Regions from separate parts of the Planotetraspora sp. GP83 genome, predicted to be linked through region 3. Evidence: riboswitches for the same ligand, from Rfam matches in the RefSeq annotation. Region 3 holds a riboswitch; each other region holds the start of a gene.

What was found. A riboswitch is a leader RNA that binds a small molecule or an ion and turns the genes downstream of it on or off. The one in region 3 is predicted to bind cyclic di-AMP.
Region 1: it holds a riboswitch for cyclic di-AMP, as region 3 does, so the genes downstream of both, ABH927_RS01340 (CHAP domain-containing protein) here and ABH927_RS31810 (coiled-coil domain-containing protein) in region 3, are expected to answer to the same signal.
Region 2: it holds a riboswitch for cyclic di-AMP, as region 3 does, so the genes downstream of both, ABH927_RS06565 (C40 family peptidase) here and ABH927_RS31810 (coiled-coil domain-containing protein) in region 3, are expected to answer to the same signal.

Annotation. Positions count from the first base shown of each region.
Region 1 is NZ_JBGCBZ010000001.1:266,187-276,175, reverse strand. It holds gene ABH927_RS01355 (ATP-dependent RecD-like DNA helicase) at 1-619, opposite strand, end outside; gene ABH927_RS01350 (serine hydrolase domain-containing protein) at 618-2,099, shown strand; gene ABH927_RS01345 (alginate lyase family protein) at 2,109-3,302, opposite strand; cyclic di-AMP (ydaO/yuaA leader) riboswitch at 4,038-4,172, shown strand; gene ABH927_RS01340 (CHAP domain-containing protein) at 4,247-4,864, shown strand; gene ABH927_RS01335 (SRPBCC domain-containing protein) at 4,840-5,370, opposite strand; gene ABH927_RS01330 (helix-turn-helix transcriptional regulator) at 5,372-6,445, opposite strand; gene ABH927_RS01325 (epoxide hydrolase family protein) at 6,509-7,624, shown strand; gene ABH927_RS01320 (ArsR/SmtB family transcription factor) at 7,837-8,727, shown strand; gene ABH927_RS01315 (hypothetical protein) at 8,845-9,989, opposite strand, start outside.
Region 2 is NZ_JBGCBZ010000003.1:375,755-385,743, reverse strand. It holds gene ABH927_RS06595 (ABC transporter permease) at 1-377, opposite strand, end outside; gene ABH927_RS06590 (ABC transporter ATP-binding protein) at 374-1,930, opposite strand; gene ABH927_RS06585 (BMP family ABC transporter substrate-binding protein) at 1,933-2,973, opposite strand; gene ABH927_RS06580 (GNAT family N-acetyltransferase) at 3,073-3,639, opposite strand; gene ABH927_RS06575 (NYN domain-containing protein) at 3,779-5,095, shown strand; gene ABH927_RS06570 (NlpC/P60 family protein) at 5,256-6,200, shown strand; cyclic di-AMP (ydaO/yuaA leader) riboswitch at 6,510-6,668, shown strand; gene ABH927_RS06565 (C40 family peptidase) at 6,790-7,281, shown strand; gene ABH927_RS06560 (NAD(P)H-binding protein) at 7,369-8,121, opposite strand; gene ABH927_RS06555 (hypothetical protein) at 8,261-9,214, shown strand; gene ABH927_RS06550 (glycosyltransferase family 4 protein) at 9,454-9,989, shown strand, end outside.
Region 3 is NZ_JBGCBZ010000034.1:2,072-12,060, forward strand. It holds gene ABH927_RS31765 (hypothetical protein) at 1-170, shown strand, start outside; gene ABH927_RS31770 (hypothetical protein) at 388-708, opposite strand; gene ABH927_RS31775 (VOC family protein) at 791-1,183, opposite strand; gene ABH927_RS31780 (TrpB-like pyridoxal phosphate-dependent enzyme) at 1,372-2,730, shown strand; gene ABH927_RS31785 (SpoIIE family protein phosphatase) at 2,860-4,593, shown strand; gene ABH927_RS31790 (TIGR03086 family metal-binding protein) at 4,681-5,253, shown strand; gene ABH927_RS31795 (50S ribosomal protein bL37) at 5,305-5,382, opposite strand; gene ABH927_RS31800 (DeoR/GlpR family DNA-binding transcription regulator) at 5,541-6,347, shown strand; gene galT (galactose-1-phosphate uridylyltransferase) at 6,344-7,402, shown strand; cyclic di-AMP (ydaO/yuaA leader) riboswitch at 7,474-7,610, shown strand; gene ABH927_RS31810 (coiled-coil domain-containing protein) at 7,648-8,559, shown strand; gene ABH927_RS31815 (DinB family protein) at 8,712-9,221, shown strand; gene ABH927_RS31820 (RIP metalloprotease) at 9,270-9,989, opposite strand, start outside.

The DNA of each region.
Region 1 (9,989 bases), on a different contig from region 3:
CCCAGACGTCGTCGGCCAGCCGGTAGGGCTCCTTGCGGACGACGTCGATCGACTCCTCGCCGTACTGCTTGAAGATCCGCACGGCGATCGACGTGGACACCCCGACGCCCTGCAGGAAGATCATCACCTCTTTGATGATCTTCTGTTCCTCCCAGGCCGCCGCGATCATCTTCGTGCGCTTGGGGCCGAGGCCCGGCACCTCCACCAGCCGGGCGGGCTCCTCCTCGATCACCCGCAGCGTGTCGACGCCGAAGTGGTCCACGATCCGCTCGGCCATCTTCGGGCCGATGCCCTTGATGAGCCCCGAGCCGAGGTAGCGCTGGATGCCCTGGATGGTGGCCGGGAGAACGGTGGTGTAGGACCACACCTCGAACTGCCTGCCGTACCGGGGATGAGACCCCCACCGGCCGGTGAGCCGCAGCGACTCGCCCACCTGCGCCCCGAGCAGCGGCCCGACGACGGTCAGCAGCTCGTTGCCGCCGCGCTCGGTCGCCACCCGCGCGATCGTGTAGCCGGTCTCCTCGTTGGCGTACGTGATCCGTTCGAGCACGCAGTCGAGGAGGGCACCGGGCGGCCTGCCCGCGGGATCGCCTGAAGGGCCGCCGGGAGGGGTGGTCATGGGTGGCATTCTGCCCCAGCCCATGCGGCGCCGCGCCATCCCCGGCATCAGCGAACTCACCCATGATCGGGCGCTAGCCTGGTGCGATCGCGACGCGGAGGGACGCGGCAATGGTTCTGGAGGGGTAATGGTGCTGGAAGGGACGGCCCGCGCGCTGCTGCGCAGGCTGGCGATCGAGCAGGCGGACGCGAGGGTGCCCTCGCTCGTCGCGGCGCTGGTCCGGGGCGGCGAGATCACCTGGTTCGGCGCCCGCGGGCGGGTCGGCGCCAAGCCGCCGGAGGAGACCACCCAGTACCGCATCGGGTCCCTCACCAAGACCATGGTGGCGACCATGGTGATGCGGCTGCGTGACGAGGGCCAGCTCGACCTGCTCGACCCCCTCGACAAGCACGTGCCCGGCACCCCGGTCGGCGATGTGACGATCGCGCAGGTCCTCTCCCACACCGGCGGGCTGACCGCCGAGTCGCCCGGCGACTGGTGGGAGCGCACGCCCGGCGTCTCCGTGCCCGCGCTGCTGGCCGCCCTCGGGCCGGAGTCGGCCAGGCACCGCCCGGGCCGCCGCTACCACTACTCTAACGTCGGCTTCGCCCTGCTCGGCGAGCTCGTCGCGCGCAAGCGGTCGGCGCCCTGGGAGGAGGCCGTGCGGGAGGAGATCCTCCAGCCGCTCGGCATGCGGGACACCACGCCGCGCCCGCGAGCGCCGCACGCGACCGGCTACGCCGTGCATCCCTGGGCCGACGTGCTGCTCCCCGAGCCGGAGAACGACCACGGGGCGATGGCCCCGGCCGGGCAGCTGTGGTCGACCGCCGCCGATCTCGCCCGCTGGGCGGCCTTCGTCGCCGGGGAGACCCGCGGTGTCCTGCGGCCCGAGACCGTCGCCGAGATGCGTGAGCCCGCCGTCGTCGAGGACGGCGACGCCTGGACGCGCGGCTACGGCCTCGGCCTCCAGCTCGTACGGCACAGCGGCCCGGCCGGCGCCCGCCGGCTGGCCGGGCACACCGGGTCGATGCCCGGCTTCCTGGCCACGTTCTGGGCCGACCCGGCCGACGGCGTCGCCGTGCTGTGGCTGGCCAACGCGACGTCCGGGATCCGCGGCCGGCTCGACACCGACCTGCTCGACATCCTCGCCCAGCACGAGCCGCCGCTGCCCGCCGAGTGGGCGCCCTCCTCCGTCGACGAGGACCTGCTGGCGCTGACCGGGCCGTGGTACTGGGGGCCCACCGCGTACGTGCTGCGGGTCCTGCCGAGGCGGGGGCTGTCGCTCACCCCCGTCAACGGCCACGGCCGGGCCTCCCGCTTCGCCGCCCAGGCCGACGGCACCTGGCTCGGCCTCGACGGCTACTACGCCGGCGAGACCTTCCAGGTCGTCCGCTCCCCGGCGGGCGTGCACCTCGACGTCAACACGTTCGTCTTCACGCGGGAGCCGTACGGCACGGCGGCCGCCGTGCCGGGCGGCGTCGACTCGGAGGGATGGCGGTAGCCCCGCTCGTCAGCTGGGGTTGCCGGCGTGGGTGAGGGTCTCCCAGGCCAGGAAGTAGTTCGCCCCGGCGGGCCGGTGCTTCTGCACGACCTGCAGGGTGCGCGGCATGCTGTAGCCGAGCCGGCCCGCCAGGGCGTTGTAGCCCACCTCGAACACCGGGCCGATGCCCGTGTTCAGCTTCCCTCCGCACAGCCACGAGGGGACGGCCGCGCCCAGCTCGTACTGCGAGTGGAAGCCCATGGCCAGCCTGAGCCGCTCCTTGCCCTCGGCGTACAGGTCGAGGCCCTGGATGCGGGCCGTCTCGGCGACGTGGATGGCCGCCTCGATGCCCCAGCCGGTGTGGCCGAAGTCGCGGCAGGTCTCCTGCGCCAGACCGTCGACGAAGGTCGTCTGACCCTCCCAGTAGTCGATGATCTCCGCTGACGTGTCGTACTTGCTGCCCGGCGCCTGCTTGGGCAGCGGCCCGTCCGACTTGAGGTAGATGTAGGCGGGCAGGCGGCCCCGCCACGTGGCGACCGCCTTGTCGAAGGCCGTCTTGTCGTCGAGGAACACGGCGATGCCGATCGCCGCGTCCGTCATGATGAGCTCCCAGTTGCCGTTCTTGTTCCGCGCGGCCGTGCCGCCGACCACTGGCAGGTAGACCGTGCGCAGCTTCGTCGCGAACCTCGCGGCGTTGGGCCAGCTCGAATACGTGTGCTTGATCAGCTCCGCGGCCCGGGAGAACGACGCCCCCGCCCAGCCGGTCTGCAGCGGCGCGTTCGAGTTCGTGTGGCTGGTGATCACGGCCGACCACGCGTCCATGATCTCGATCGCCTTCTTGGCGTATGCCGCGTTCCTGGTCAGGTACCACAGCAGGGCGTCGGTGTAGGCGGCCAGGGCGTCGCCCCGCTCGTCGGAGCAGCCGTAGTTGGGGTTGGAGCTCGGCCCGCACTCGACGACGGCCCGCGGCTTGGCCTTGTAGGACAGCGAGGCCAGCGGGCTGGCCTTGACCTGCGCGAACGCCGTCTTCCACGGCTCGGCCGTCAGCTTGGTGCGGACGAAGTCGAGTTGCGCCCTGCTGACCAGCACGCCCGGATGCGTGAACGCGGCCGGCGCCCTGAGGGCGTGTGCTCTAGGGGCGTGCGCCCTGGGGGCGGCCTGGGTGCCGGAGGCCGACGCGATGCCGGGCAGCAGAGTGAGGCCGGTGAGGACGGTCAAGGCCACGGCGGTCAAGGATCCACGTACCGATCGGGGCACGAGAGACAACTCCTTTTGGGGGAACCGTAAATGTCCCAATCCAAGCGATCTCTCGAAATGCCCGTCAACGGGGTGAGGAAGGTTTCCTTACCTTTAACGCGGACCTCAGGGCGCCTTAAGGCAGAGCCTCGCCGGAGGGGTGGTGTTCGCCGCCCCTCCAGGGGGGTCGCGCTGGCCTCTGGGGCCCATGTGAGGCCGATCGGAGTTCGCTGTCAGCGAAACGAGGCCCCTGGCCCGACGCCCCGGACGCGTCCCGATCCGGACCTTCCGGCGCTCGCTCGCGGCCGGTGATGTCGCCGTACGGCTCCCACTCGGCGCGGTGACCTGCGAGATCGCGCTCCGGTGATCGGCGGTGGGACGTCACCGCCGCCGAGCCACGCTGAATCGCCGCTCCGCGCGGGGATTGGAGGCGGCGCGGCCGTGTCTCGGGGTCCACGACCTGAGGCGCTTCCGCACGGCCTGCCGGGGCCGCCGGGCCGGGCGTCACCGGCGGGCGACGCCGTACGGCCCGGGCCCGCGAAAGGGGCCTCCCCACCCTCGATCACCAGCAGGTACACCGAGGACGTGACAAGTAAAACCTGACTTGTCCTTACTTGACCGGTTTCGGTCGGTCTATTACCTTTTAGGCAACTCGGGCATACCTGTCCAAATCTCTGGTCAAGGGTGCCAAGCCTCAGACCGACGCGGTCATCCAGCCGGATGGCCGCCCGGCCGCCGAGTCCGCGTCCGCGCGGAGCCGGGGACCCACCTCTCCTGGGGTGAATCGGCACGTAGTGCCGTAGGGCGTCTTCCAGCCCGAACCCGTCAGCTAACCCGGTAGGCGGCATGGAAGCAAGGGAGTAGACCCCACCATGCGAGCCCTCAACACCTGTATTCGTGCTGCCCTTGTCAGCGGCGCACTCGCTTCGGCGGTGCTGGCAGGAACCACGGCGGCCCACGCGGACGTCGCCGACACACCGCAAGTCACCGAAGTCGGCTACTCGAACGTCACCCCCCTCGCCCAGGCCGCCGCCGGACTGCCCAAGGTCAGCCCGTCCCAGCTGTTGAGCCTCGCTCAGAGCCAGGTCGGCATCAGGGAGAACAGCCTCGGCGGGGGCACCAAGTTCCAGGCCTGGTACATGTCCACCCCGCGTGCCCGGCAGACCCTCGCCCGCGACGGCGGCACCCTCGCCGGCTACGCCAACGCCGCCTGGTGCGACATGTTCGTCTCCTGGGTCGGCGACAGGCTCGGCATCACGCCCGTCCTGGGCTCCGACTCCTACACCGTGCAGCACGCCCGGTGGTTCGCCGCCAACAACCGGTGGGGCACCGCTCCCACGCCCGGCGCCGTGGTCTTCTTCGGCTGGAGCGGCGGCAAGTCCTTCGACGACATCGACCATGTCGGCTTCGTCGTCCGCGACAACGGTGACGGCACCATCCAGACCGTCGAGGGCAACACCGGCAACGGCGCCGTCGAGGTCCGGACCCGGTCCGCCGGCTCCGTCGTCGGATACGGCTACCCGTACTACACCGCGACCGACAAGGCCTGACCTCGCCTCATCTCCGCGGTACGGCCGGCGCCTGACGCATGGCCCCGCGGTACGGCCGGACCGTGACACACGCCTCTGCCCTCCCACCGAACCGCGCCCGGACGAACGGTTCCGGGCGCGCTTCGTTGGCGGTACGTGTCCCAGCCGGTCTTTATGGCCTCGTACTCGGTCTCCCAGTCGTCGCCGAGGACGCCGCTCTGCACCATCCGCAGCACGGTGCCGCCGCCTTCGCGTCCCTCGAGGAGATACTCGAACGCCATGAAATTCCCGTCGTCGGGCTCGGCGCCGCGGTGCGCGAGTCGTTTCCCGGGTTCCCAGGCGGTCACGGTGTTCTCCTGGCTCTGGCCGCCCAGGGTCAGCCGTACGATGCCGCCCTCGCCGGGCTCGACCACATTGCGTCCCATGAACCAGGAGTCGACTCCCGGGCCGGTGGCGGTCGCCTCCCACACCTGCCCAGGGGTGGCCTCCAGCTCGACTTCCTTGCGCAGTTCGAACGCGCGGCCCATCTCAAAACTCCTTCGTTCCGGTGGTGGCTGCGGCCTCAGGGCCACCATCATGCCCCGTTGAGGGCGCCGGACTCGCCTTCTCCGGCGCAGCGGGGGTGGCCTTCTCCGGCGCGGCCGCCGGGGTCGCGCGGGCGTAGCGAGCCGCCAGCGCGCGGATGTGCTCCACGAGCTCCGGGGGTTCGGTCACCTCGAAGTCGAGGTCGAGCAGGCCGAGATGGACGGCGAGCGTGTGCACGCTGTCCGCGCCCGTGACCAGGACGCAGGTCTGCCCGCCCAGCGCCTCGACGACGCCGACCGCGGGGTTGACGCGCCCGGACACGACCTCGGCGGGCGCGTGCACGACGACCCGCGCGTGATGACGCCAGGCCGCCGCCGAGACCCCGCGCGCGACGTACGCGGCGGTGCCGCCCTCCGGTGGTTCGCGGGGCGGGAAGCGCGGGCCGGTGGGCGTGCGCGGCTCCACGCGGTCCACCCGGAAGGTTCGCCAGTCCTGACGGTCGACGTCCCAGGCCACGAGATACCACCGGCGGCCCCAGGAGACGAGACGGTGCGGCTCTACCGTGCGGAGGCCGGCCGACCCGTCGTGGCCCCGGTAGTCGAACCGCAGCCGCTCCGAGTCCCGGCAGGCGGCCGCGAGCGCGGTGAGCACGGCCGCGTCCACTTTCGGGCCCGGACGGTCCGCCGGCACGGGCTCGGTGTAGGTCTGCAACGCGTTGACCCGATGCCGCAGCCGGGACGGCAGGACCTGTTCGAGCTTGGCGAGCGCCCGCACGGATGTCTCCTCGATGCCGGCGACGGTCCCCCCGGCGGCGGTCCGCAGCCCGACCGCCACGGCCACCGCCTCCTCGTCGTCGAGCAGGAGCGGCGGCATCGCGGCGCCCGCGCCCAGGCGGTAGCCGCCGTCGGTTCCCCTCGTCGCGTGCACCGGATATCCGAGGTCGCGAAGCCGTTCGACGTCGCGGCGGACGGTCCGCTCGCTCACCTCCAGCCGCTCCGCGAGGGCCGCGCCCGGCCAGTCCCTCCTGGCCTGCAACAGCGACAGCAGACGCAGCAACCGCGCCGAGGTCTCCAACATGGCTTCAAGTCTGCCCGGACTTCAGGACAGGACCTGACCGGAAGGCTCCGTAACGTTGTGGTCATGAGCGAGAACACCGAAATCACCCCCTTCCGCATCGCCGTTCCGCAGGCCGACCTCGACGACCTCCGCGACCGGCTGGGCCGTACCCGCTGGCCGGACGAGATCCCCGGCGCGGGCTGGGACTACGGGGTTCCCGTGGAGTACGTGAAGAGGCTCGCCGAGTATTGGCGTGACGGGTACGACTGGCGGTCCAAGGAGGCGGAGCTCAACCGATACCCGCAGTACACCACGGAGATCGACGGGCAGAACATCCACTTCCTGCACGTCCGGTCGCCGCATGAGGACGCGCTCCCGCTGATCCTCACCCACGGGTGGCCCGGCTCGATCGTGGAGTACCTCAAGGTCATCGAGACGTTGACCGACCCCGAGGACCCGGCGCAGGCGTTCCACCTCGTGATCCCGTCGCTTCCCGGCTTCGGCTTCTCCGGCCCGACCAGGGACAAGGGCTGGAACCGGTACCGCACCGCCAGGGCGTGGGCCGAGCTCATGCGGCGGCTCGGCTACGACCGCTACGGCGCGGCCGGCAACGACGGCGGCTCGTTCGTCTCGCCGGAAGTGGGCCGGGTCGATCCCGAGCACGTCGTGGGCGTGCACGTCACGCAAATCTTCTCCTTCCCCTCGGGAGACCCCGCCGAGTTCGAGAAGATCACCGAGGAGGAGAAGAAGGGCCTGGAAGTGCTGCAGTGGTTCTACGACAACAAGATGTCGTTCAACATCCTGCACTCACAGCAGCCGCAGACCCTGTCGTACGCGATCTACGACTCGCCCGCCGGGCTGCTGGGGTGGAACTCCCAGCTGTTCGGCGACACCGTCGACATCGACGACGACTTCATCCTGACCAACACGATGCTCTACTGGCTGACCGGCACCGCGACGTCGGCCACCCGGTTCTACTACGAGGACGCGCACGCCGAGCACCCCACGGAGCCCACGACCGTCCCGATCGGCCTGGCGATGTTCGGCGGCGACTTCGTCTCCATGCGGACGTTCGCCGAGCGCGACCACAAGAACATCGTGCACTGGAAGTCGTACGAACGGGGCGGGCACTACGCCGCCCACATCGTCCCCGAGGTCCTCGCCGACGACCTGCGCGCCTTCTACGGCGCACTGCGCTGACTCCTGACTCGCCGGCCCTCATGGGCGGTGGGGTGGTGGTTTCTACCCGGCGGTCATCGGCGCGAAGGAGGCCGGTGACGGCCGGGTGGCTCTGCGCCTGCGTGACGGACGCCGCCTGGACGCCCTTCCCGCCGCCTGCCCCGCCGGGCGGCCGTCACCCGGTGAAACAAGAGACGCGCTAGATCGCCATGGCCACGCTGCCTGTTTCGTAGGTGGCCACCTACGAAACAGGCGATCGCGAATTAGTCGAACCATCATTGCGTTATGCAGGCAAATGCCTGCATAATTTGAGTGTGAGGTTCGAAGCGAGAGAGATGGACTCGGTCTTCAAGGCACTGGCCGACTCCACCCGACGACTCCTGCTTGACCGTCTGCGCGAGCACAACGGTCAGACTCTGCGCGAACTGTGCGAACACCTGGACATGGCGCGCCAGTCGGCGACACAGCATCTCGACATCCTCGAGCGGGCCAACCTCGTCACCGTCGTACGGCGCGGACGTGAACGGCTTCATTACCTCAACCCGGCGCCGATCCATGAGATCGAGGAGCGCTGGATCTCGGGGTTCGACAAACCCCGTCTGCAAGCGATCAGTGCCATCAAGAACCAGGCGGAGGAGTACGCCATGACCAACGGATCCACGTCCGTGCCGACCTACGTCTATGTGACCTACATCCGCGCAAGCGCCGAGCAGGTGTGGCAAGCCCTGACGGACGCGGACCTGACGGCGCGCTACTGGGCACACGCCAACGTCTCGGACTGGCAGCCGGGCTCGCCCTGGGAGCACCGACGTGTCGACGGATCAGGCGTCGTCGATGGCGTCGGTCGAGTGATCGAGGCCGCCCCCCCGACACGCCTGGTCATCACCTTCGACGACGCCCCTGGAGCCGAATCGCCAAGAGAACCGTCGGTTGTCACGTTTCTCGTCGAACCACACCAGGACATCGTCCGCCTCACCGTGACCCACGAGAACCTGCCCAACCAGGAGATGCTCAACGGCATCTCGCACGGATGGCCGGCCGTGTTGGCGAACCTCAAGTCGCTGCTTGAGACCGGCGAGGTCCTTCCGCAGGTGCCATGGGAGATGTCCCGCGCGCACGCCTGAGACGGCATGGCCACGTCATAGTCCTTCGACTCGCTCATATCTACACGAAGGGGATTCGATCGCCAGGACGCCGAGGGCTTCCCTCTCGAGCCCGTAGATGCGGCGGATGTCGGCGGCCTAAACACGGTCGTTCAGGCGCAACTCGGCGGTGACGGCGCGCTCGCGAAGCTGGGCCGCCTCGCCTCTGGCCACATCGAGCTGGGCCCGCAGGTCGGCGAGGCGAGCGCGCTCCAGGGCCAGCTCCGCCTGGATCCGCTCCCGGTCCGTGGCAGCCGTACGGGCCTCGCCTGCCGCGCGCTCCGCCTCATCGGCGGCGGCCTGTTCCCGGGACACGGCCTGAGCCGCCTCGGCCGTGGCCCGGGCCGCGTCCGCGACTGCCACCGCGCGGCCCGCCTCAGCCGCCTCCGCGCGGGCGAGCGCCCGATCCCGCTCGGCCTCGGCGAGCGCGACGGCGCGGTCCCGTTCGGCCTCCGCGCGTGACACCGAGCGGTCGCGTTCCGCCTCGGCCGCCTGGGCGCGGGCGACGGCGGCGGCGCTCGCCTGCTCCGCCTCGCGGTGCGCCCGCCGGGCCAGTTCGGCCTGCTCCCGGGCGCTCGCGGCCTCCGCCTGTGCCTGGTCCCGCTCCTGACCTGCCTGTACGGCTTGCGCCGTCGCCTCGCCGACCTCGGCTGCGGCCTTCTCCATCCGCTCGGCGAGCTCACGTGTGGCCTGGTCTCGGGCCGCCTCGGCCGAAGCGGCCCTCCGGTGGGCGTCCTCGGCCTCCTGCCGGGCCCGCCGTTCGGTGGTGGCCGCCTCCCGCAGCGCGGCGAGCGCCTGCTCGCGCGCCGTCTCGGCGTCGGCGAATGCCGTGTCCCGCTCGGCGTTGGCCTCCTCGACCAGGCGCCGCATGTCCTCGGCCTCCCGTCTGGCCTCCTCCGTCGCCGCGCGGGCCAGCCGTACCTGCTCCAGGGCCTGCTCCCGCTCCGTGCGGGCGATGGCGACGCGGGTGTGCGTCTCGGCCTGGATCGCGCTCAGCTTCGCCTCCACGCCGGCCGGGCTCAGCTCCTCCGACAGCACCTGCGCCAGCGGCGCGATGGCCGCCGAGAGGCCCTTCTCCATGCGCTCGTAGAGGTCCTCGACCCGGGCCAGCGCGCCCTCGAGGCCGGGGGTGGCTCGGCGCATCTCGCGCTCCCGCTTCGCCGCCGCCTGGCAGTCGCCCTCGGGGCAGTACTCCTTAGGTCTCCCCCGCCCGGTCCGCTGCTCGATCGCCCCGCCGCAGTGCT
Region 2 (9,989 bases), on a different contig from region 3:
ACCACCCCGCCGAGCGCCATCTGACCGTCGCCGCCCAGGTTGAACTCTCCCGTGCGAAGGGGGATCGCGAACGCCAGCGCCATGCCCAGGGTCGGGACGAAGGAGGCGATCGTGTACTCCAGGTTGCCGTCGGCGACCGCGCCCCTGATCAGGGCCGGGTAAGCCCGCGCCGGATCGACCCCCACGAGCAGCATGACGAGCGTCGTCAGCGCCAGCGCCCCGGCGATCGCGAGCACGGCGGTGCCGCTCCTGTCCACGACGGCGCCCAGAAGGCGGTTTCCCGGGCGGCTCGCGTCCTGGTTCGCGTCCTGGTTCGTGTCCCGGCTCACGACCCGGCTCGTGTTCTGGCTCGTGTTCTGGTTCGTGTCCCGGGTCATGACTCGGCTCCCGTCATGGCGGCCCCGAGTCGCTCGTCGCCGGCCTCGTCGCCCGGGATCTCGGCGACCACCCGGCCCTCGTACATGACCAGGACGCGGTCGGCCAGCGCGCGCAGTTCACTGAGCTCGCTCGACTGGAGCAGCACGGCCTGTCCCCGGTCGCGCGCTTCGAGCAGCAGCGCGTGGATCTGCTCCTGCGCGCCGACGTCCACGCCCTGGGTCGGCTCCTCGACCACGATCACCGGCGTCCGCCGGGACAGCTCGCGGGCGAGCACCGCCTTCTGCGCGTTGCCTCCGGAGAGCGTCGAGATCGGCTCACCCACGGACGCGGCCCGGATGGAGAACCGCTCGACCAGCGCCTTCGCGCGATCCCGGACCGCGCGGCCGGACATGCCGATCCTGCCGCGCAGCTCCGGCGCCCGATGATCGCCCATGGCGAGGTTCTCCGCCAGCGACATCGCAGGAGCGGTTCCCCGGCCGTGCCGGTCTTCGGGGACGTAGGCGATCCCCGGCTCCCTGCCTCGCCGTACGGGCTCGCCGGACAGCAGCACCTCGCCCGAGTCGCCCGGCCCGAGCGGGCGCAGGCCCGTCACGGTGTCGGCGAGCTCCCGCTGGCCGCTGCCCGCGACGCCCGCGAAGCCGACGATCTCGCCGGGCCGCACGCCGAAGGAGACCCCGGAGAGCCGCGCTACGCCGTCACGGTCGCTGACCGTCAGGTCCCGCACCTCCAGCGCGTACGGCTCGGCCGCCGGATCCGAAGCGGGGTGCGACGAGGTTCGCGAAGGGGCGCCCGACGAGGAGCGGGGCGTGCCGAGGGAGCGGCCGATCATGGCGACGACCAGCTCGTCCGCCGTCGTCTCCGCGGTCGTGAACACGCCCGTGACCCGGCCGCGGCGCAGGACCGTCACCCGGTCGCTCGCCGACAGCACCTCGCTGAGCTTGTGCGTCACGAGCACGACCGACACCCCGGTCTCCGTGACCGTGCGGAGCACGTCGAACAGGCGGGCCGCCTCGCCCGGGGTCAGCACCGCCGTGGGCTCGTCGAGGATGAGGACCTCGGCCTCGCGGTAGAGCGCCTTGAGGATCTCCACCCGCTGGCGCACCCCGACGGGCAGCCGCCCGACCTGGGCCGAGGGGTCGGCCCGCAGGCCGTAGAGCTCCCCGAGCCGGTCGACCTCGCGCCGGGCGGCCGCCAGGTCGAGAACGCCGCGGCGGGCCGGCTCGGCGCCGATCACGACGTTCTCGGCCACCGTCAGCTCGGGGAACAGCCGGAAACGCTGGTGGACCATGCCGAGCCCGTGGGCGATGGCGTCGGCGGGGGAGCGCAGGCGGATCCGCGACCCGTTCCTGAGGACGTGACCGGCGTCCGGCCGGTGCATGCCGTACAGGATGGACATGAGCGTGGACTTGCCGGCCCCGTTCTCGCCGACCACCGCGTGGATCTCGCCTCGCGCGATCGCGAGGTCGATCCCGTCGTTCGCCACGACGGGACCGAACCTCTTGGTGACGCCGACGAGCTCGGCCGCCGGGGCGGCATCGCTGCCGGTCGGCATGCCTAGCCCGCCAGCGGGTCGGCGACGGCGACCTTGCCCGCGACGATGTCGTCGCGCACCTGCTTGACCTTGGCGATCACCTCGGGGCTGGAGGCCACGGTGCACTGCGAGGACGCCACGTCGCCGTCCAGCGCGTTGACGCCGACGCCGCCCTCGGCCAGGCCGTACACCTTGGTGCCTCCGGTCTTGCCCGCCGCGATGTCCTTGATCGCGGCCGACTCGGCAACGTCGACGTGCTTGATGACGTTGTCGATGATGTTCCCGGGGCTCTGGGCGCACTGGTTGACGTCGACGCCGAAGGACTTCGCCCCGGCCGCCGCCACGGCCTCGAACACGCCCTGGTTGCCGCCCGACGCGGACGCCGCGACGACGTCCGTGCCTCGCCCGATCAGCGTCTGGGTCTGCGACTTGGCCCGCGCGGGGTCGCTGAAGGGGTTGCTGCCACCCACGTACAGCGGGGTGCCGGCGGTCTTGGGGTTGACCGACTTGGCGCCGGCGAAGAACGGCTCGATCCACCGGTGCATGAAGGGCGTGTCGAGGGGGGCCACCACGCCGATCTGGCCGCTCTTGGAGAGCAGTCCGGCCTCGACCCCGGCGAGGTAGGCCGCCTCGTGCTCCTTGAAGGAGACGCAGGTCAGGTTGGGGGCCTGCGTCTTGGCGCAGGAGTCCACCTGGAGGAACTGCAGGTCAGGGTGCTGCTTCGGGACGGTGCTGAAGACGTCGTCGAACGAGAAGCTGATGCCCACGATGATCGTCGGCTTCGCGCGGACCGCCGCGTCGAGGTTCTGCGCGATGCTGTTCGGGTCCTTGCTCTCGTAGAGCTTGAACGAGGCGCCGATCTCCTTCGCCGCCGCCTCCGCGCCCTTGACGCCGAGTTGCAGGAAGCTGTTCGCGCCGACGGGGTTCGGGCTGATCAGGATGACCGACTTGCTGGGCGCGGACGACCCGGCCTCGGTGCTGGAACTCGTGCCGCATGCGGCGAGCACCAGGGCGAGCGCCGCGCCGGTAGAAGCGAAGAGGCCGGTTTTCAGGGTGGTTCGCATGTTATGTCGTCTTGTTCCTTCAGTGCCACCGTCCGGGGGGATATGCCCGGCTCAACACCGCGCAGCATATAGACATATTTCCTACCCGGACAACGTGGATTAGCCGGACGCCCTCTCCGACCACTCGCGGCGGAGCATCGCGTAGATCAGCTCATCGCCCCATTCGCCCTTGAACAGCTCGTTCTCCACCAGGTGGGCCTCGCGCCGCATGCCGAGGCGCTCCATGAGCCTGGCCGAGGCGGTGTTGCGCGCGTCGCAGCGGCCGAATATCCGGTGCAGCCCCAGGCCGTCGAACCCGAGCCTGAGGATCTCCCGCGCGGCCTCCGTGGCCAGCCCGCGGCCCTGGTGGCCGGGATGGAAGACGAACCCGATCTCCCCTTGGCGGTGCTCCCGGCTCCGCCAGAAAAGGCTCAGGTCCCCGATCAGGGCGCCGCTCTCCCGCAGTTCGGCGGCGACGCTCAGCGCCCGCCCCTCCTGCCGGAGCTCCGAGCCGCCGATCTTCTCCTCCAGCACGGCCCTCGTCTCCTCGCGGCTGTGCGGCTCCCAGTAGAGGTAGCGGGTCACCTCGGGGAGAGAGCGGAAGGAATGCAGGTCATCGAGGTCGCCGGGGGCGAAGGGTCGGAGCAGCAGCCGGGGGGTTTCGATGGGGTAAGGAGGCTTGAGCATCCGGAAAGCGTATGTTCGTGCCCGCGAGGGAGGCCAACGGTTATCGCGGAGCCCGCGGATGGGGAGATCGCGAAGGCGACTTTCCCAGGGGCGCGGCAGCCGTACCCTTAGATGAAGGACAAGTACAAGGAGCGACTGGATGAGTTCAGCCGGAGAGGGCCTGTCTCGTCCGTTGCCCGAGCAGGTCCGGTTACATGTCGTGGAGCTCGCGGCGCAGGTGCTGGGCTCGATGCCCGCGGCCACGGTTCCGCCGCCGCTGCGGGGAATCGCGAGGTTCGACCCGCGCAAGCGCGCCCGCCTCGGCAGCGCGCCGATCGCCGCCCAGCTGGAGAGCGACAAGGAGTTCCGCGAGCTGGTGGCCGAGGCGATCCAGACGGCCTGGCCCGAGCTGGTGGCCGGCCTCGCCGAGGGCACGGTGCCACCGGCGGCCGAGCCGGTGCTGGTCGCCGCCGCCGCCTACCTGACGCGCCCGCCGGGCTGGCCGGACCTGGTGGAGCAGGCGCGGGCGGACCTGGAGCAGGCGGCCTCCATCGGCACCCAGCGGGAGCAGGCGGAGACGCGGCTGCGCGAGCAGCTCGCGGCCCAGCGCGCCGCCGCGAAAGAAGAGGTGGACCGGGTCCGCGAGCAGCTGAGGGCCGCGCGCGCGGAGAACTCGGACCTGCGGCGGAAGCTGCACGACGCCCGCGAGCGGGTCAAGGCCGCCGAGGCGAGGGCGGCCGAGCTGGAGGCGGAGACCGCGGAGACCCGGGCCAAGGTCGCTGGCGCGAACGGCGCGGCCGAGACCGAGGTCCGCAGGCTCAAGGAGCGCCTCGCCGACGCCGAGCGCCAGCTGGAGGCGAGCCGCCGGGCGGCCCGCGAGGGGCGCAGCGTGGAGGACGCCCGCATCCGCGTCCTCATGGACGCCCTCCAGGACTCGGCGGCCGGGCTGCGCAAGGAGCTCGCCCTCCCCACGACGATCAGCAGGCCGGCCGACTACGTGACGGCGGTGACGCCGGGCGCCCCCAGCGTCGGCGCGGTCCCCGCGCGGGCGCTCGCCAACGACGATCCTCAACTGCTCGACCAGCTGCTCGCGATCCCGCATCTCCACTTGATCATCGACGGGTACAACGTCACCAAGACGGGCTATCCGTCGCTCACTCTGGCCGACCAGCGTGCCCGGCTCCTCACGGGCCTCGGCGGCCTCGCCGTACAGGCCCGGGTGGAGGTGACCTGCGTCTTCGACGGCGCCGAGCTGAACGGGCCGGTCCAGGTGTCGGCGCCGCGCGGGGTCCGGGTGATGTTCAGCGCGCCGGGGGAGATCGCCGACGACCTGATCCGGCAACTGGTGCGCGCCGAGCCCGCGGGGAGGCAGATCGCCGTCGTGTCCTCCGATCGGGAGGTCGCCGAGTCCGTGCGGAGGATGGGCGCCCGGCCGGTCCCCTCGACGCTGCTGCTCCGCCGCCTCGGCCGCAGCTGATTACGGTACGACTGATTACGGTACGGCCCGTACCCCTTGCGCTCAGTCATGAATGCCGTGAATACCTGCGAATAGGTTGAAGCTTCATGATCGCCTGAGTAGAGTCGCGCCGCGGGTTTCGGACTATTCCCAGGGGGCCTGAGTGCGAGGGCGTGTACCGGTGGCCGCTGGACTGGCCACCGCGTTTCTGTTGCTGCCGATCGCGGGCGCGCAGGCCGATCCCAAGCCCACAGTCGCACAGGTCAAGGCCAAGCTGCACAAGCTGAACACCCAGGCCGACCAGCTCGTCGACCGCTACAACGCGGCCAACGAGAAGTGGAAGAAGGCCAAGAAGCAGTACGGCGCGCTCAACGACGACTACAAGCAGCGGTACGGCAAGGTCGAAGCGCTCCGGGAGGGCCTCGTCTCGATCGCCGTGAACAGCTACCAGACCGGCGACTTCGGGTCGTGGGGCGGCGTGTTCTACAGCACGACCCCGGAGACGACGCTCAGCGGCCTCGCCGCGCTCGACCAGGTCTCCCTGGCGCGGACGACGCAGCTCCAGGAGTACGAGAACGCCATCAAGGGCCTCAAGCAGCGGCGGGACCAGAAGAAGACGGTGTTCGACCAGGCCGCGAAGGTCAAGGCCGACCTGGCGGAGCAGAAGGACCAGGTCGAGAAGCTCGTCAAGCAGCAGACGCGGCTGCTGCGCGATCTCGGGGTCTTCAACGCCGGCAATCCGAACAGCCCCGGCGTCGTCTACAACGGCCCGGCGTCGGGCAACGCGCGGGCGGCTCTGGAGTTCGCCTACAAGCAGGTCGGCAAGCCGTACCGGTACGGCGGGACCGGTCCGGGCTCGTGGGACTGCTCGGGGCTCGTCCAGGCTTCCTGGAACGCGGGCGGAGTCAGCCTGCCCCGGACGAGCTATGAGCAGTGGGCGTGGGGCGCGAGCCGCCGGGTGTCGCTCGACGAACTGCAGCCCGGTGATCTGCTCTGGCACGCCGGTTACGGACACGTGGGCCTGTACGCGGGTGACGGCAAGGTCGTCCACGCCCCTCAGACGGGGGACGTAGTGAAGATTGTCACACTCTCCGAGTACAACGCCGTGGGCGCCGTCCGCCCCTAAGATCATTAACTGCCGTGACTCATGTGACTAATGTGACGGCCTTCAGGTTGTGTTGCGCGAATTGTGAGCAGCATCACATTTTGGGAAATTCCGTATGGGTATGCTGCGGTTTTCTCTTTACCTCCGACCTCATTCGATCTTCATTCATGGTCCGCGCTTTGCCTGAAGCGGGAATCGCTAGGTAGCTTCTGGCCCGCGGCGAGCACGCCATGCCCGTCGGAAGTTCGGCCACCCGGCCGATTTCCCACCGAAAAATCCACGTGTCGCCGTCGTCGTCAACAGCCATCCCCCCGAGGGATCTCTGTGGCGGCGGTGACCTTGCCGAGTCCGTGCAGTCAGGAGGCACGGAGCCGGGGAACCATTCGACCTTCCATGAAGGTCCGGGGTGAATCGGCGCTCACAGCGCCGTAGGGCGACTTCCCCGCCCGAATCCGTCAGCTAACCCGGTAGGCGCAAGCGGAAGACCATAGGAGAGATCCTGTCTACCACCCCCGCACGTCTGTCCCGTATTGCCCGCCTCTCCCTGGGGGGCGTCGCGCTGACCGCTTCAGTCGGAGCCATCTCCGTACCTCCCGCGTCGGCCGACACGGTGGCAGTCACGGTCACCAAGGTGGCCACGGCGACGTCCGCGAAGACCGTCTCCACCCGGTCGACGTCGAAGAAGGCGTCGGCCAAGAGGTCCAAGAAGAAGATGAAGCTGAGCAAGGCCGCACGCCAGCAGGCCAGGGCTCGGCGGGCCGTCAGGGCCGCCAAAAGGCACATCGGCGACCCGTACCGGTGGGGAGCCACCGGCCCGCGGGCGTTCGACTGCTCGGGCCTCGTCCAGTTCGCCTGGCGCAAGGCCGGCGTCAGGCTGCCCCGTACGACATGGTCCATGCGGAGCGCCGTCCGGAAGAAGATCTCCTGGGGCCACCTCAAGCCTGGTGACCTCATCTTCACAAGCGGCGGTGGCCACGTCGGCATCTACGTGGGGCACGGCAAGATGATCCACTCGCCGCACACCGGCGCGCGGGTACGGATCGACAGGCTGGACTCCTACCGCAGGCGCACCTTCGCCGGAGCCGTTCGCCCCGGCACCTGACGGAGACCGGTTTCCCCCTCGGGGACGCCGGGCTGTGAAAGGGCCGCCCCACGATCGTTGATCGTGGGGCGGCCTCTTTCGTCGTTCCTACCTCCGCAGGCGGTCGGCGACGTGCTCGGCGGGCCTGCCGAGCACCCGCTCCAGGTCGTCGCTCTGACGTTCCAGCGCTCCCATGCGAACCTGCGTGTTGAGCCAGCTCATCGGCCCCGGCCCGGCGTCCGGCACCTCCCGGTAGGTCAGGCCGAGCGTGCGGGCAAGCTCCGGGTAGCTCCACAGCGGTCCGGTGAAGTCGTAGGCGCGGCCCAGGTGCCCGTCGCCGGTCAGCACGTTGGCGGCGGCCTCGGCCAGGTCGGAGCGGAAGGCGGTGTTGAGCCCCCGCCCGCCGGTGCTGCTGGTCAGCTCTCCGCCGGAGACACGCGGGAGGAACGCCTCGCTGTAGTAAGGGTGGCGCAGCATCGTGTACGGCAGGCCGCTGTCGAGGATGGCCTTCTCAGTGGCGTGGTGGGCCTCGGTGACGCCCGTCGGAGTGGTGTCGGCGCCCAGGAAGCTGGTGTAGGCGATGGCCCCGACCCGTACGTCCTTGGCGGCGGCGACGGCGGCCAGGTGCTGGGAGATCCTGCGCGCCGGGTCGAGCTCCGGGGAGGAGATGAGCAGGAGCCGGGCGGCCCCGTCGAACGCCTCCCGCAGGCTCGCCGGGTCGTCGTAGTCGCCCCGCCTCACCTGGACTCCTTCGGGGGCGCGGGCGGGGTCGCGGACGGCGGCGACCACGTCGCCCCTGGTGCGCAGGCGGTCGACGACCAGGCGGCCGAGCGCGCCGGACGCGGCCGAGATAACGATCATTAAGGCTCCTTTGAAGATCGCTCCTAGTCAACTCCCGGCGGAACGGCCGCCGCCACTGATTTTCCGCCGGGAGCCGAGCGGTGACGCGCGACCCGAGCCCCGCCTTCCGGCGGAGGCGGATGTCAATACGATGCTCGGCATGCGTGCTCTCGGCCGGGGGGCGGCGGCTGCGCCGCTGTGCGGGTTGTTGTGCGGGCTGCTGTGCGCGCTCACCGGGGCCGGGCCGCCCGATCGGCTGCTGCCGGAGGCGCGGGCGATCATCCGGGAGCACCCCGGGATGTGGGCCCAGGCGTCCGTCGCCAGGGGAGAGCACACGATCGTCGTGGGAGGACCCCGTCGCCTGGTCGCCGATCTGTCCGTGCTGGCCGACCGCGCGAGCCGTACGGTCGCCCGGGTCTGGGGCCCGGTGGACGCGGTGGTCCTCGTGCCCGGGACGGCGGAGCAGGCGGCGGCGCTGGCCGCGCCCGCGCGAGTGGAGGGCCTGGCGGCGCTCGCCGGGGTGGGCCGGGTCATCATCGAGCCGGACGGGTTCGCCCGGCTGACCCGGACCGGCCGCCAGGTCGTGCTCACCCACGAGCTGGTCCACGTCGCCACCGGAGCGGCGCTCACCGGCGACTTGCCCGCGTGGCTCGTGGAGGGCTTCGCCGACTACGTGGGCTACCTCGGCAGCGGGCTTCCGGCGCGGACCGTCGCCGCCGAGCTCGCCGCCGAGGTGCGGGCCGGCTCCGCGCCGCGCGAGCTGCCGGAGCGCGCGGATTTCCGGGCCGGGTCGGCACGGCTGGCACAGGCGTACGAGGAGGCGTGGCTGGCCTGCCGGTACATCGCCGGGCGCTTCGGCGAGCGGAAGCTGGTGGAGCTCTACCGCGCCGCCCTGCGCTACCAAGACACCCTGCGCTACCAAGACACCCTGCGCCACCACGACACGGGCCGGCAGGAAGACCGGGCGGGGATCGCCCCAGCCCTGCGGGAGACGCTGGGCATGACCCAGGCGGAGCTGACCCGGGACTGGCTGGCATCCCTTCCCGAGCAGCTGGGCATCCCCACCGCCCCCCTTCCCCGTGATCATGCACGGATTCCCGCATCCGGTCCGTGACCAGCCGATCCTTCATGCGTGATCATGCACGGACTCCCCGCTATCCCGCGAAAGCGGAACGGCCACCGCGTGGAGCTGCCACCATGCGGATTGCGACCTTGTCTTCGCATGATCACGCGAGCGAATGGCCCTGGTGGTGCGGGACGCCGGGGAATCCGTGCATGATCACGCGCGGGGGATGGGCCGGTCGCGGACCGGAAACGGGAATGCGTGCATGATCACGGGGAAGGGGTGCGGGGATGGGGAGGACGCTGATCGTCACCAATGACTTTCCGCCTCGGGCCGGGGGGATCCAGGCGTTCGTCCATGGGCTGGCCTCGCGGCGGCCGCCGGAGTCCGTGACGGTCTACGCCCCCCGGTGGGCGGGGTGCGACGCCTTCGACGCGCGGCAGCCGTACGAGGTGGTCAGGCATCCCGGCACGCTCATGCTGCCCACACGGCGGGTCGCCCGGACGGCGGCGGCGCTGGCGGGAAACTGCGACACCGTGGTCTTCGGCGCGGCGGCCCCGCTGGGCCTGCTCGCGCCGGCCGTACGGGCCGCCGGCCCCAGCCGCGTCGTGATGCTGACCCACGGGCACGAGGCGTCCTGGGCGCGGCTCCCGCTCGCCCGCGACCTGCTCCGCCGCATCGGCGAGGGGGCCGACGTGGTGACCTACCTCGGCGGCTACACGCGCCGCAGGCTCGCGCCGGTGATCCCCGAGTCCAAGCTCGTACGGCTGGCGCCCGGCGTGGACACCTCGGTCTTCCACCCGGGGGCGGGCGGTGACGGCATCCG
Region 3 (9,989 bases):
GGATCGCTGACATTATCTCGGACACTCTCGGTATCGCCATCAATCTAGTAATTGGAGTGATCAATGTAGTGACAGCCGTCCTGGTATTAAATATTGCTCGGCGGTGGCTGACCCTTGCACGCAAGGCCGATAATATCAGTGATATTCGTGGAGACGACGAAGCTGCTTGATACACTTCCCGGTTTACACGAGGGACAGCTACGAGGGCAGTACGGCTGGGGTCCAGCACAGAGGGTGGCCAGGTCGCGCATGGCCCTGGTGTTCAGGCCGGGGACAGGGTGGCGAACAGGTAGAGCGTGAGGATCAGGGCGACAGGCAAGGCGCGCCATGGCCAGGCGAGTTGCGGCACCGTGACGGCGGCGGCGGACGGGTAGGCGATTACGCCACTCAGCAGGATGAGGGTGAGGGGCTCGACCGGGCCAAGGGCGAGACGGCATCGGCAAGTTGCCAGATCGCCACCAGGAACGGGGCGGCCACAAGGGCGACGGGCCAGGCCGGCCGTACTCGCATGAGATACAGCAGTGGCCACGCTAGAACGATCGCGACCCAACGCCCTATCAGCCACGCGTCGGCAAGGAAGACCAGACACCCGGTGTAATGCCCGCATCGGGGCGAGTCCGGGAAAAGTGTGGCCATCAGGACCGCCCACGCCACGAGGCCGACGGGAAGGACGATCCCCACCACGCCGGCGAGCAGCAGGCGTTTCACGGTTTCGCACCGATCGAAGATCCGGTCACCTTCGAATGGTCACATCAAGTGAATGAGAAAGCGGAACCGTAAAAGCCGCCCGTCATTCCTCTGTGACGTACGGGTGGGTGAGGAACTCGAGGGCGTGGCCGTCGGGGTCGTCCACGTAGACGCCGCGGCCGTGGTGGCGACGGTTGATCTGCTGCGGCAGCCGATGGGCCGGGTCGGCCCAGTGGGGCAGGCCGCGCCCGGTGATCCGGGCGTAGATCTCGTCGAACTCGTCCTCCTCGACCAGGAACGCCAGGTGCTGCATGACGATCCGGTCCCGGGCGACGATTGAGTCGGCGTAGTCGACGGTTACGCCGTTGGCGAGCGGGACGGCGGCGAACGGGCCGAACGCCTTGGGCTCCGGCGCTCCGAGCAGATCGGTCAGGAACCGCGCGGAGGCGAAGCGGTCGGTGCTGTGGACGATCGTGTGGTCGAGTTTCGCGGGCACGGGACCTCCCAGTGGCCGGATCCGAAGTGGCCTTCATTTCCGACACTACAAATGAGACGAACTCCCGGACATCGGGCATTGGACCTACGTCCAGCGGCTCGCGCGGTCTCCGATCGCCGGGACAGCCTCTTCCGCGGCGGCGCGTCAGCGCGGAGACTGGAGGCGGCGAGGCCGGAATTGGAGGGCGCGTGAGCGAGCCGACGAGGGTCCTTCTCGACGAGTCCCGGATCCCCCGGAACTGGTACAACATCACCCCCGACCTGCCGTCGCCTCCCCCGCCGCCGCTGCACCCGGCCACGCTTCAGCCTGTCGGGCCGGACGACCTGGCGCCGCTGTTCCCCATGGAGCTGATCGGGCAGGAGGTCAGCGAGGAGCGCTTCGTGCCGATCCCGGAGAGCGTCCTCGACGTGTACCGCCTGTGGCGGCCGACGCCGCTCATCCGTGCCCGCCGCCTGGAGAAGAGCCTGGGCACTCCCGCCAGGATCTACTACAAGTACGAGGGCGGCAGCCCGTCCGGGTCCCACAAGCCGAACACCGCGGTCCCCCAGGCGTACTACAACGCCGCGCAGGGCGTCCGCAGGCTGACGACCGAGACCGGCGCCGGGCAGTGGGGCTCCGCGCTCGCCTTCGCCTGCGCGCAGTACGGCCTGGCCTGCGAGGTCTGGATGGTGCGGGCCTCCTATGACCAGAAGCCCTACCGCAGGTCGCTGATGAAGGTCTACGGCGCCACTGTCCACGCCAGCCCGTCGGCGGTCACCCAGTCGGGGAGCAAGATCCTGGCGGACGACCCGGCCTGCACGGGCTCCCTCGGCATCGCGATCAGCGAGGCAGTCGAGGTCGCGGGCTCCCGCGGCGACACGCGGTACGCCCTGGGCTCGGTGCTCAACCACGTCCTGATGCACCAGACCGTCATCGGCGAGGAGGCGCTGGAACAGCTCGCCGCGTTCGGCGAGACCCCAGACCTGATCATCGGCTGCACCGGCGGCGGCTCCAACTTCGCGGGGCTGGTCTTCCCGTTCCTCCGGGAGAAGCTGGCCGGGCGGATGGAGCCGGTGCTTCGCGCCGTCGAGCCCACCGCGTGCCCGTCGTTCACCAGGGGCACGTACGCGTACGACTTCGGGGACACGGCGGGGTTCACGCCGCTGCTGAAGATGCACACCCTGGGACACGAGTTCGTGCCCGACCCGATCCACGCCGGCGGGCTCCGTTACCACGGCATGTCGCCGCTGCTGTCTCACATCTACGAGCTGGGCATGATCGAGGCGGTGGCGAGAAACCAGACCGAGTGCTTCGAGGCCGGGCTCCGCTTCGCCAGGACCGAGGGCGTCCTGCCGGCTCCCGAGCCCACCCACGCGCTGGCCGAGACGATCGCCGAAGCGCTCCGGTGCGCGGAGACGGGCGAGGAGAAGGTCATCCTGACCGCCGTCTGCGGGCACGGCCACTTCGACCTGCCGGCCTACGAGCGCCACCTTTCGGGACAGCTCGACGACTTCGCGCTTCCGCAGCAGCGAATCGACGAGGCCCTGGCCCGGCTGCCCGCCGTCTGACCCGTCCGTACGGCAGGCGGTGCCGTACGACTCGCGTGCCGACCATGGCTCATCCCCGAATTTCAGAAATGCGAGGTATCCCCTCCCATACGATGCTGGAACAGCACCGTTATCCGCCGGAGTAGTCGATTGAACCGGAATTGCGTCATCAAGGATCCCGCCCTCGGGAACCGCGTCGAATGGCGTCGAAGCAGCGCCCAGTCCGCGCATGAGCGGCTGGCGTTCCTCAACGAGGCCAGCCGCCGGATCGGCAGCACGCTCGACCTGGCGGAAACCAGCCGCGAGCTCGTGGACGTGACCGTTCCGCGCTTCGCCGACGTGGCCGCGGTCATGGTGCAGGACCGGCTGATGATCGACGGCGAGCTGCCCTCCCGGCCGGTCGACGGCACCACGCTCGTGCGCCGGGTGGCGCTGGCGGTGTCGAGCGACGACCCGGACGCCTGGGTGAGCGTCTTCCCGGTCGGCGAGGTGACGGTCTACCCGGCGATGCTTCCGCACGCGCAGTGCATGGCCACCGGCAAGCCGCTGATGTACCCCGTTCTCGACAAGGAGAGCGCCCGGCTGATCGGCTCCAGCATCGACCGCGAGGACGCCGTCGCCGATCTCCTCACCGACTCGTCCTTTCTCGCCGTGCCGCTCCAGGCCCGGGGCCGGGTGCTCGGGTGCGCGGTGTTCAGCCGGCGGCCGGGCAGCCAGCCGTTCGAGGTGCAGGACGTCGCGGTCGCGGAGGAGATGGCCGCGCGGACGGCCGTGTGCGTGGACAACGCCCGTCTCTACACCCGTGAGCGGCGCACCGCGCTGACCCTGCAGAGCAGCCTGCTCCCCGTCGACCTGCCGCAGCCTCTGGGTATGGAGATCGCCTCCCGCTACCTACCGGCCAGTGACCTGATGGGCGTGGGCGGCGACTGGTACGACGTGATCCCCCTGCCGGGCTGCCGCTCGGCCCTCGTCGTGGGCGACGTCATGGGCCACGGCACGCGGGCCGCCGCCACCATGGGCCAGCTCCGTACGGCGGCGCGCACGCTGGCGAGCCTCGACCTGCCGCCCGACGAGGTGCTCTTCCGGCTCAACCTGATGAGCCAGGACCTCGACCCGACCCAGATCGCGACCTGCGTCTACGCCGTCTACGATCCGGTGACGCGCAACTGCGCCTTCGCCCGCGCCGGGCACGTTCCCCCCGTGCTGATCCACCCGGACCGCTCCACGGAAATCATCGAGCTGCCGTCGGGGCTCCCCCTGGGCATCGGCAGCGACCCGCTGGAGATGCGCGAACTGGTCCTTCCGGCCGGCAGCGTCCTCGCCCTCTACACCGACGGCCTGGTGGAGAGCCGGGAGCGGGACATCGACGCCGGGATCATGGCGCTGCGCCGCCTGCTCGCCGGGCCGGTCGAGGACCTGGAGGACATGTGCGACGTCACGATCAGCAGCCAGCGGCCCGGCCACGAGCGTGACGACATCGCGCTGCTGCTGGCCCGCGTCCGGGACCTGGACCCCGACGAGGTGGCCTCCTGCCCGTTGCCGGCCGACCCCCGGTTCGTCGCGCACGCCCGCCGCTTCGTCCGGGCCACGCTGGCGTCCTGGCGGCTCGGCGCCCTGTCCGACAGCACCGAGCTGATCGTGAGCGAGCTCGTCACCAACGCCCTCAAGCACGGGTGGCCGCCGATCGAGCTGCGGCTGCTGCGCGGCCGGACGCTCGTGTGCGAGGTCGCCGACGGCTCGCCGGTGAGCCCCGCCCCGCGAGCGGCGGCCTCCGACGAGGACACCGGCCGAGGCCTCCAGCTCGTCAAGCGGTTCGCCTACCGATGGGGCACCCGTCCCACCACGTTCGGAAAGATCGTCTGGGTGGAGCAGAACCTCCATTGACCCCGTCGTTCCCAAGCCGGCGACCGAGTATGACCTGATCATTGGGAAGAGTTACGGTCGAAGGGAGGCTCCTGGGCGAGGAGGGACATGATGATCGATATCCGTGAGGCGTACCGCCGGGCGTTGGACGGCTTCGGGAACCGGCTCCACCTCGTGGCGGACGACCAGTGGGAGCTGCCGACCCCTTGTGTGGACTGGGACGTGCGGGCGCTGGTCAATCACATGGTGAACGAGAGTTTGTGGGCGCCGGAGCTGCTGGCCGGGCGGACGGTCGGCGAGGTGGGCGACGCCTACGACGGCGACGTGCTGGGCGACGACCCCATCAAGGCGTTCGAGGCGTCGGCGCAGGGCGCCGTCCAGGCGGTGTACGCCGAGGGCGCGCTGGCGAGCGTGACGCATCTTTCGTTCGGCGACGTGCCGGGAGAGGACTTCATCAGTGAGCTGTTCGCGGACGCCTTGATCCACACGTGGGACCTGGCCCGGGCGATCGGCGGGCCGGAGCGGCTCGACCCCGAGCTGGTCGAGGCGTGCGCCGAGTGGTTCGCCGAGGCGCAGGAGGGCTACCGCCAGGCGGGAGTGATCGGGGACCACCGGGACGTGCCGGCCGACGCCGACGCGCAGACCCGGCTGCTCGCCGCCTGGGGCAGAAGGAACTGGTAGACAGGCCCACCGGAAGGCTAGCGCGCAGGCCTCCGCAGGCCCGCCGGAAGGCTAGCGCCCAGTGGGCCGCTTGCCGTGGTTCGCCTTCTTCTTCTTGCGTGCCTTGGACTTGCGTGCCCGCTTCCCCATCGCCGACCGCCTTTCCGCCGTCGTACGGCTCCGCTTTCCACTGTCCTCCAGGGCTAACGGGTTGCCTAGGCCTTCCGTGCATCTCCCGTCACCAAGATTCAACATTTCACCGTTGGCAAGGTGGCATAATTTGTTTGAATCTGTTGATAGGAGCGGTGATGCTGGCCCAGCAAAGGCAGCAGGCGATCTTGGAGCGGGTCCGCAGGACGGGCGGCGTGCGCGTCGCCGAGCTCGTGCGCGATCTCGGGGTCTCCGACATGACGATACGGCGGGATCTGGAGGTGCTGGCCGACCGGGGGCTGGTGGAGAAGGTCCACGGCGGGGCCACCGCCGCCGGCACGGGCTCCACGGAGGAGCCCGGCTTCGCCGCCAAGTCGATGCGGCAACAGCCCGAGAAGGAGGCCATCGCCCGGAGAGCCGCCGAGCTCGTACGGCCCGGCACCGCGGTGGCGCTCTCGGCCGGCACCACGACCTGGACCCTCGCCCACCACCTCGTGGACGTGCCGGAGCTGACCGTCATCACCAACTCGGTGCAGGTGGCCGACGTCTTCCACCGGGCGGCCAGGTCCGACCAGACCGTTGTGCTGATCGGCGGCGTCCGCACGCCGTCGGACGCGCTGGTCGGCCCGGTGGCCGTCGCCGCCGTCCGCTCCCTGAACGTCGACACGCTGATGCTGGGCGTCCACGGGATGAGCTCCAGGGCGGGCTTCACCACGCCGAACCTGCTCGAAGCGGAGACCAACCGCGAGCTCGTCGCCGCCGCGCAGCAGCTCGTCGTGCTGGCCGACCACACCAAGTGGGGCACGGTCGGCATCAGCACCATCGCCGACCTGGAGCAGGCCCACGTGCTGGTCAGCGACACCGGCCTCTCCGAGGAGGCCCGGGCGGAGCTGTCCGATCACGTGGGAACGCTCCTGCTCGCGGAACCGTCCACGCACGCCGAGCTGGAGGCAGCGGCACTGTGAAGCGCACGATCACTCATCTCGCCGATGGCCGGGAGCTGCTCTACTTCGATCGGAGGGACGACGCCGACCACAGCGCGATCGACACGCGTGACCTGCCTCCCCGGCCGCTGGCGTCCGAGCTGCGCTACGACCCGCTGATGGACGAGTGGGTGGCCGTCGCGAGGCACCGGCAGACCCGGACCCACCTCCCGTCGGCCGACGAGTGCCCGCTGTGCCCGGCCCACCCCGGCTCGGAGATCCCTTCCTTGTACGACGTCGCGGTGTTCGAGAACCGCTTCCCGTCGTTCAGCTTCAACATCGGGGAGTACGAGGAGGTCGGCGGTCTCAGCCAGGTGCGGCCGGGGATCGGGCGCTGCGAGGTCGTCTGCTTCACCCCGGTCCACGACGCCTCCTTCAGCTCGCTGAGCGACGACCAGGTCGAGCTCGTCATGGAGGCCTGGGCCGACCGCACGTCGGAGCTGTCGGCGCTGCCCGGTGTGGAGCAGGTCTTCTGCTTCGAGAACCGCGGGGCCGAGATCGGCATCACGCTCCCCCACCCTCACGGCCAGATCTACGCCTACCCCTATGTCACGCCCCGGACGCGGCAGATGCTCGAGGCCGCCGCCCGGCACCAGGGGGGCAACCTGTTCGCCGACGTCCTGGCCGCCGAGCGGAAGGGGCCGCGCGTGGTGGCCTCCAACGAGCACTGGACCGCGTTCGTCCCGGCCGCCGCCCGCTACCCGTTCGAGGTCCACCTCTACCCGCACCGGCGGGTTCCGGACATCCCCGGGCTGTCCGCCGAGGAGCGCTCCGCCTTCGGGCCGCTCTACACGGACGTGCTGCGCCGCCTGGACGGGCTGTTCGGGGTCGCCATGCCGTACGTCGCGGCCTGGCACCAGGCGCCGGTCTCCCACGGGCGCGACCTGGCCTATCTCCACCTTCAGCTCTTCAGCATCCGGCGGGCCGCGAACAAGCTGAAGTATCTGGCGGGTTCGGAGTCGGCGATGGGCGCCTTCGTCAACGACGTGCTCCCGGAGGAGGCGGCCCGGATGCTCCGGGAATCGGTAACGAGTTGATCTCTGATTGATTGCGACTTGGACTGGCTAGAGCCCATTCTTTACCACTACTATCCCTTGCACCGGCTGACACAGCCGGTGCGCCTAATCCCGGGCGCCTCGCCCGGGAGCCGGGGACCCATTAGATCCCGGGGTGAAGGCACGCGTGTGCCCGGGCTCCTCCAGCCCGAACCCGTCAGCTAACCCGGCCGGCAGATGGAGAGGAGTGGGCTCTGCCCCGCGCATTCCCCCTGGTCGCCGCTGCGGTGACGGCCGTCCTGCTCGTTCTCGGTACGGCTTCCGCCGGCAACGCCGCCCCCAAGCCCAGCGAGGGCCGGCTCAAGAAGCAGCTCGCGGCACTGGAGAAGCAGGTCAACGGTCTGATCGCCGACTACAACGCCACCCGGGTCGAGCTGGCGAAGGCCCGGCAAACGGAGAAGACCGCCCGCGATCGGCTCGCAACAGCCCAGGCCGACTACGCCACCGCGCAGCGGCAGGTGGCGCAGATCGCCGGGCTCCGCTACCAGACGAGCACCGCGTTCATGGCGCCGCCCGACCCGGCGGCGTCGGCGGTGGTGGACCAACTACAGGCGGAGCAGGCCGCGGCGGTGAGCCGGTTCGCCCAGGTCCGCACCGATCGCCAGCGGGCGGCCGACGCCGCCGCGGCGCTGACCACGCAGCTCAAGTCGCAGTCGGACAAGGTCGCCGGGCAGCGCGAGGACGCCGAGAAGCTCATCGGGCAGATCAAGGACAACCTCGCGCAGCTCATCCCGATCGCGCCGGACCGGCTGGCCAACGGCTCCTGGGCTCCCGAGTTGCCCGTCGGCGCCGACAACATCACGCCCCGCATGCGGCTCATGCGGGCGGAGGTCGAGAAGCACTTCGCGCTGAAGTACACGGTCGGCTGCTACCGCGGCGAGAGCAGCGGCGAGCACCCGCTGGGCCGCGCCTGCGACTTCATGATGAGCTCGGGCGGCATGATGCCGTCCGCGGACATGAAGGCACTGGGCGACACCATCGCCGCCTGGGCCATCAAGAACGGCCCCAAGCTCGGCGTGATGTACGTGATCTGGAAGCAGCGGATCTACAATCTCGGCAGCCCTGGCTGGCGGCCCATGTCCGACCGGGGCGGGATCACCGCCAACCACTACGACCACGTGCACATCTCCATGTACTGACCCCGATCTCCCAGAGCCGGCGGTCTCCGAAGCCATCCGTCCCACCCCACGATCACGCGGGTGTGCGCGCCCCGCCCCCGCGGCCCGCACACCCGCGTGATCACATGAGAAACAATGTGACATCGATCAGGTGTTCGGGCAGGATGCCGTGAATGACTGACACACGGATCGACCCGCCCCCGGTCGCGGACGAGCGGGAGATGCTCACCTCGTGGCTCGACTGGCACCGCGAGACACTCGCCGTCAAGTGCGCCGGCCTGACCGAGGAGCAGCTCCGCCTGCGCTCCGCGCCGCCCTCCACCCTGTCGCTGCTGGGCCTGGTCCGCCACATGGCCGACGTGGAGCGCAGCTGGTTCCGCAGGCGCTTGAACGGCGAGGACCTCGACTTCATCTACTTCAACGAGGACGACCCGGACGGCGAGTTCGACAACGTCGGCACAGCCTCCGCCGAGGAGGCGTTCGCGACGTGGCGGGCCGAGGTGGACGGCGCCCGGGCGGCCGCCGCCGCGTGCCCCGACCTCGACACGCTCGCCAAGCGGGAGCGCGAGGGCGTGCGCTACTCGCTCCGCTGGATCCTCGTCCACATGATCGAGGAGTACGCCCGGCACAACGGCCACGCGGACATCCTCCGCGAGCGCATCGACGGCGTCACCGGCGAATAGCCGTACGGCGACCGCCGCCAACCCGCCTCACCCGAGATCAGCCGGAGATCAGCCGGAGATGCGGACCGGGTTGACGAGGTCGGCGTAGATGAGCAGGCCGCCCATCACCAGCAGGAGCGCGGCCATCGCGTACGTGAGGGGCAGCGCCTTAGCGACGTCCACGTAGCCCGGCATGGGCCGCCGCCGCACGCGGGCGAAGACGCGCTTGAGGCCCTCCCAGAGGCCGCCCGCGATGTGGCCGCCGTCGAGCGGCAGCAGCGGGATGAGGTTGAACATGCCCACCGCGAGGTTCAGCCCGGCCAGCAGATTGATGAAGAAGATGATCTTGTTCTCCGGGGAGAGCTCCGACGCGGCGATCTCACCGCCGATCCGGCCCGCGCCGACGATGCCGATCGGGCCGTTGGGGTCGCGCTTCTCCCCGGAGAACGCGGCCTGCCAGACGCCCACCATCTTCTTCGGGATGTTCACCATCGACGCCGCGGTGCGCTTGGTGAGGTCCCACATCTGGCCCACGACGTAGCCCGGGCCCTGCTTCTCGATGACGGCGGTGGGCGCCACGCCCAGGAAGCCGACGTTCTTGTCGATCTTCGCGGGGTCGTCGAGCGCGGGCCGGTCCTGGGCGATCAGGTCGACGTTGACGGTCATGTGCTCGCTCGCGCGGTCGACGCCCAAGGCGGTCGTCCCCGCGCCGTGCGCCCGGATGAGCCGGGTCGCCTCCTCCCACGAGCTCACCGGGGTTCCCGCGACCGACGTGATGCGGTCGCCGGG